Linked DNA regions of Methylorubrum populi. The protein of the gene in region 1 interacts with the protein of each later gene in a pairwise test. Links are inferred from orthologs where the notes say so. Each region holds a gene or a part of one and is shown in the gene's direction. Other genes may lie near its edges.

What was found. Proteins that work in one complex are often made in the same cells at the same time.
Region 2: the proteins of lpdA (region 1) and MPPM_RS01845 interact in binary tests that used the Escherichia coli proteins (3 or more experiments, as listed by UniProt). The link is inferred for Methylorubrum populi from one-to-one orthologs.

The regions. Positions count from the first base shown.
Region 1 is NZ_AP014809.1:1,821,829-1,824,899, reverse strand. What follows is about bases 13-3,012. They hold lpdA (dihydrolipoyl dehydrogenase), read left to right. Parts: upstream 13-810; coding sequence 811-2,214; downstream 2,215-3,012. Other genes in these bases: MPPM_RS08395 (hybrid sensor histidine kinase/response regulator), read left to right, coding at 2,448-3,012; MPPM_RS08405 (DUF4241 domain-containing protein), read left to right, coding at 13-814. In the rest of the region: more of MPPM_RS08405, read left to right, coding at 1-12; more of MPPM_RS08395, read left to right, coding at 3,013-3,071. UniProt on the Escherichia coli protein: Lipoamide dehydrogenase is a component of the glycine cleavage system as well as of the alpha-ketoacid dehydrogenase complexes.
Region 2 is NZ_AP014809.1:408,751-411,911, forward strand. Bases 72-3,161 are described here. They hold MPPM_RS01845 (ATP-dependent helicase), read left to right. Parts: upstream 72-469; coding sequence 470-2,854; downstream 2,855-3,161. Other genes in these bases: MPPM_RS01840 (hypothetical protein), read right to left, coding at 103-471. UniProt on the Escherichia coli protein: A helicase with DNA-dependent ATPase activity. Unwinds DNA duplexes with 3'-5' polarity. Translocates on single-stranded DNA with 3'-5' polarity. Initiates unwinding more efficiently from a nicked substrate than double-stranded DNA.

The DNA.
Region 1 (3,071 bases):
GCTTCGCTTCGCCGACGGCACGCCGGCGCGCTGGGAACTCGCCCTCGTGCCGGGCCAGGACGTCGCCACCCTGAAGGCGGGCGAGATCTTCGGCTATCCCGTCGATGCCGGTCTCGGCTGCTTCATGGACCCGGCCGCGCGCGCCGCGATGGAGCGCCGCGACGCGCAGGAGCAGAAGCGGAGCGGCTACAGCAACTACTACGACGACGTGCTCGCGGACGACTTGAAGGACTCGAACCTGAATTGGGTCATGCACCGGCCGCTGCCGGATGATCCGGCGCGGATCGCGGTCTTCTCCAGCGGCTGGGGCGACGGCGTCTACGCCTCGTACTGGGGTCTCGACGTGGCCGGGCGGCCGCTGCGGCTCGTCACGGATTTCGGCATCATCGAGAACGGCGATGGGCGCGATCCGCGGCACATCGCGGTCGCCGCGGCCCTGGCCGCGCTGAGCCCGGAGCAGCGCCGCGACAGCGAGCGGGGCTACGCGGCGCTGAAGGCCGACGATCTCGCCACCGTCTCGGCGCTGCTCGACGCGGGCCGGATCGTCCCCGAGACGCCGATCGAAGAGGCGGAAGGCACCTTCACCTTCGAGGCGATCCGCCTCGACAAGCCGGAGGCGCTCGAACGCCTCGTCCGGCACGGCGCACCGACCCTGATGCCGCCCTACCTGCAGATCGGCGACGAGCGGAAGACCTATCCCGCCTACGCCCGCGACCTCACCGCACCCCGGTCGCCGCAACTCCTCGCCGTCATCGCGGCCTGGGAGCGCACCGGCTCACCCGACACGCCATCACGAGGACAGACCCAACCATGAGCTACGATCTCATCGTCATCGGCACCGGCCCCGGCGGCTATGTCTGCGCCATCCGGGCGGCCCAGCTCGGGCTGAAGACCGCCGTGGTCGAGAAGCGGGCGACCCACGGCGGCACCTGCCTCAATGTCGGCTGCATCCCCTCGAAAGCGCTGCTGCACGCCTCGGAAGCCTTCGAAGAGGCCAACAAGCACTTTTCGGAATTGGGCATCGACGTCGGCACGCCCAAGCTCGACCTGAAGAAGATGCAGGCGTTCAAGCAGGGCGGCGTTGACGGCAACACCAAGGGCGTCGAGTTCCTGCTCAAGAAGAACAAGGTCGATACCTATCACGGCCGCGGCCGCATCGCGGGCGCCGGCCGCGTCGAGGTGATCTCGGACGACGGCGGCAACCAGATGCTGGAGACCAAGAACATCGTCATCGCCACCGGCTCCGACGTCACGCGGCTGCCCGGCGTCGAGATCGACGAGAAGACGGTGGTCTCCTCCACCGGCGCCCTCGAACTCGCTGAGGTGCCGAAGCGGCTCGTGGTGATCGGCGCGGGCGTGATCGGGCTCGAACTCGGCTCGGTCTGGCGCCGGCTCGGCGCCGAGGTGACGGTGATCGAGTATCTCGACCGGGTGCTGCCGGGCATGGACGGCGAGGTCGGCAAGCAGTTCCAGCGCATCCTGGCCAAGCAGGGCATGGTCTTCAAGCTCTCGACCAAGGTCACCGGCGTCGAGGTCAACAAGAAGGGCGGCGCGACCGTCACCGTCGAGCCGGCCCAGGGCGGCGAGCCGGAAAAGATCGAGGCCGACGTCGTGCTCGTGGCCATCGGCCGGGTGCCCTACACGGAGGGGCTCGGGCTGGAGACGGTGGGCATCGCCACCGACAACAAGGGTCGCATCGAGACCGACAGCCACTACGCCACCAACGTCACCGGCATCTACGCCATCGGCGACGTGATCGCCGGGCCGATGCTGGCCCACAAGGCGGAGGACGAGGGCGTGGCCGTCGCCGAGATCCTGGCCGGGCAGGCGGGTCACGTGAATTACGGCGTGATCCCGAACGTCGTCTACACCTTCCCGGAGGTCGCCTCGGTCGGCAAGACCGAGGAGGAGCTGAAGAAGGACGGCATCGCCTACAATGTCGGCAAGTTCCCCTTCACCGCCAACGGCCGGGCCAAGGCCAACGGCACCACCGACGGCTTCGTGAAGATCCTGGCGGATGCGCAGACGGATCGGGTGCTCGGCGTGCACATCGTCGGCGCGGATGCCGGCAACCTCATCGCCGAGGTCGCCGTGGCGATGGAGTTCGCGGCGTCTTCCGAGGACATCGCCCGCACCTGCCACGCCCACCCGACGCTGACGGAGGCGGTCAAGGAAGCCGCGCTCGCCGTCGACAAGCGCGCGATCCACGTCTGAACCTGCCTTGCGGGCCCGGCGCTGCCGGGTCCGCCTCGGCCTCGGGCGCGTCCGACCGCCTCGCAAGACGGCATGGCAGGACCGAATGGCAAGACAGAATTGACCGCCGATCTGCGACCTTGTGTCGTTCACGAAGTGTTCAACCCGCCGCGTCCGCTATGGAACGGTGACGCATAACATCGGATTGTTAGGCGCAATCCGGCCCAGTGGGTCGTACCCGCTGGGAAGTTTTGATGCCCTCGTCACCCGAGAAGCCGAGCGCTCCCGGCTCGAATACCCCTGTCAGCGGCAGCGGTGCTGCGGGCGTCATCGATCAACACCACGACATCTTCTTTGCGGCCGTCGAGCGGACCCGCATGCCGATGATCGTTACTGATCCGCGCCAGCCGGACAACCCGATCATCTTCGCCAACCGCGCCTTCATCCGTATGACCGGCTACTCGGTCGATGAACTGATCGGGAACAATTGCCGCTTCCTGCAGGGACCGGAGACCGACTGCGACACCATCGCCGAGGTGCGCGACGCGATCCGGGAACACCGGGAATTCGCCACCGAGGTGCTGAACTACCGCAAGGACGGCTCCTCGTTCTGGAACGCGCTGTTCGTCAGCCCGGTCTTCAACCGCTCCGGTGACCTCGTCTACTTCTTCGGCTCGCAGCTCGACGTGTCGCGCCGCCGCGACGCCGAGGAATCACTGCACCAAGCCCAGAAGATGGAGAGCCTCGGGCAGCTCACCGGCGGCATCGCCCACGACTTCAACAACCTGCTGCAGGTCGTCTCGGGCCATAACGAGGTGATGCTGGCGCTGCTCGACCACCCCACCCTCGACGTGTCGCGGATGCGCCGGGCCGGCGAG
Region 2 (3,161 bases), 1.4 Mb from region 1 along the record:
TCGAAGGGCCGAAGCCTCCCGTGAGCACGCGCGCACCCGTTCCTGCGGCCATAGCACAGGGGACGGGCCGCCCGCACCTCACACTCAAGCTTGTGACGGCCGTCAGCGCCGGATGCCGAAGGATGGCCCGGCCGGAGGCGGAACGTTGAGGGGCGCCCGTTGGATCTGATTGCGGATCGCGCTGTTCTCCAAGGTCTGGCGCTGTTCGAAGTTACGGTTCTGGTTGCGGTACTCGAACGCTTCGTTCTGCCGGCTCGTCGCGCCCCGGTTTCCGGGGCTCTGCGCGAGCGCCGGCGTGACGACCGGCGCAAGGGCTGCGAGCAGGGTCAGAACGGCGAGCGACGGGGCGCGCATGGCCTCGTTTCCTTCATCGGTGTCGGCTTCGGGTTTCGGGAGTGACGCGTGAGGAGGGGCGCCGGTTCCGGATCGGGTCTCGACGGCGTTCGCCTTTTGGTCCAGGGAAGCGCGCATGATGCAAGAGCCCAACGACGCGCCCGGCGCGTTCCGGCCGCGCCCGTCCGACGACGATGCGCCGTCGGCTCCGACCTCCATCGCCGCCCGTGCCATGGCCGCCCTGCGGCCCGAGGGCGCATCTTATCTCACCGGCCTCAACCCGGAGCAGCGGCGTGCCGTGGAGGCGACGGAAGGCCCGGTGCTCGTGCTCGCCGGTGCCGGCACCGGCAAGACGCGGGTACTGACGACGCGCATTGCCCACCTCATCGCGACCGGCAAGGCCCGGCCCTACGACATCCTCTCGGTGACCTTCACCAACAAGGCCGCGCGGGAGATGAAGCACCGCATCGGGCAGTTGATCGGCCCGGCGGGCGAAGGCATGCCCTGGCTCGGCACCTTTCACGCCATCGGCACCAAGATCCTGCGCCGCCACGCCGAACTGGTCGGGCTCAGATCCGATTTCACGATCCTCGGCACCGACGACCAGCTGCGCCTGATGAAGCAGGTCATCGCCGACCAGAACATCGACGAGAAGCGCTGGCCGGCGCGCTCGCTCGCCCACACCATCGACGGCTGGAAGAACCGGGGTCTCGGGCCCGAGCAGGTGCCCCCGGGCGAGGCGCAGGCCTTCGCCTTCGGCAAGGGCGGCCAGCTCTACGCCGCCTATCAGGCCCGGCTCGCCACCCTCAACGCGGTCGATTTCGGCGACCTGCTGCTGCTGTGCCTCAAGCTCTGGCGCGAGAACCCGGACATCCTGAGGAATTACCAGGACCGTTTCAAATATATCCTGGTCGATGAGTATCAGGACACCAACGTGGCGCAGTACCTCTGGCTGCGCCTGCTCGCGCAACTCCGAAAAAACGTCGCCTGCGTCGGCGACGACGACCAGTCGATCTACGGCTGGCGCGGCGCCGAGGTCGACAACATCCTGCGCTTCGAGCACGACTTCCCCGGCGCCACCGTGGTGCGGCTGGAGCGCAATTACCGCTCGACCGGCCACATCCTCGCCGCCGCCTCCGGCCTCATCGCCAAGAACGAAGGCCGGCTCGGCAAGACGCTCCGCACGGAAGACGAGGCGGGCGAGCCGGTCACCGTGACCGGCGCGTGGGATTCGGAAGAAGAGGCACGACAGGTCGCCGAGTCGATCGAGTCGCTCCAGCGCAAGGGGCACCCGCTCTCCGAGATCGCCGTGCTGGTGCGGATCTCGGCGCAGATGCGCGAGATCGAGGACCGCTTCGTGCAGGTCGGCCTGCCCTACCGGGTCATCGGCGGCCCGCGCTTCTACGAACGCGCCGAGATCCGCGATGCGCTGGCCTATCTGCGCGTGACGATGAACGGCGCCGACGACCTCGCCTTCGAGCGCATCTTCAACACGCCCAAGCGCGGCCTCGGCGACGCGACGCTGCAGACCCTTCACGCCTACGCCCGCGCCGACCGGATTCCTCTGCTCGCCGCGGCGAGGAAGCTGATCGAAACCGACGAGCTGAAGCCCCGCGCCCGCTCGATGCTGCGCGGCCTCGTCGAGAGCTTTTCGCGCTGGATCCGTCTGGTCGAGACCAAGCCGCATCCCGAGGTCGCACAGACCATCTTGGAGGAATCCGGCTACACCGAGATGTGGCAGAAGGACCGTTCGGCCGACGCCGCCGGGCGGCTCGAAAACCTCAAGGAATTCGTCCGCTCGATGGAAGAATTCCCGGACATGGCCGCCTTCCTCGAACACGTCTCCCTCGTGATGGAGGCCTCCGAGGCGGAAGGGGCCGACCGCGTCTCGCTGATGACGCTGCATGCGGCCAAGGGACTCGAATTCGACACGGTGTTCCTACCCGGCTGGGAGGACGGCCTGTTCCCGAACCAGCGCGCCATCGACGAGAGCGGGCGGGCCGGCCTGGAGGAGGAACGGCGCCTCGCCCATGTCGGGCTCACCCGGGCCCGCAAGCGCGCCAAGCTGTCGTTTGCGGTCAACCGGCGCATCCACGGCCTGTGGTCCTCGACCATCCCCTCGCGCTTCATCGACGAACTGCCGCCGCAGGCCGTGGACGTGGTCGAAGCGCCCGCGCATTTCTCGGCCGGCGCCTCGCGCTTCGACCGCAACCCGGCCCCGTTCGGCTCTTCCTACGGCACGCCGGGCTGGCAGCGGGCGCAGGCGAACACCGCGGGCGGCTTCGGCGGGGGATTCGGCAACGGCCGCGGTGGCGGCCGCACGAGCGGCCCGCGCGAGATCGAGGGCGAGTTGATCGCCAAATCGACCGGCGCACCGGCCGCCTTCGAGCACGGGGCCCGGGTCTTCCACACCAAGTTCGGCCCCGGCACGGTCGCCGGCATCGACGGGAACAAGCTCACCGTTGACTTCGACAAGGCCGGTCGGAAGATGGTGCTCGACAGCTTCCTCCAGCCCGGTTGAAGCGTCCCGCCGGCGGCCTCCGCCGGCTGCGCCGCCGCCCCGGGAGGGCGACGCCCCCGATGGCCTTGGTCAGGATCGCCCCGATCCGCCGGCAGCGCCGAGAGGCGCCAGGGTCATCGCTTCTTCGCAGAGCCGTCACGCCCCCGTCGCCCGCGCTTGCAACCCTCGCAGGGCGGGCGAAGCGTTGCCGTAAAGCCGCGTTCCACAGCCTTCGCGTCGAGCCGTGGAACCGACTCACCGGGTTTGGCTTTGCTCTTGCGTACAGATGAACGAAGATCGGCGATGTCTTCGCCGAATCAAGGGAGAA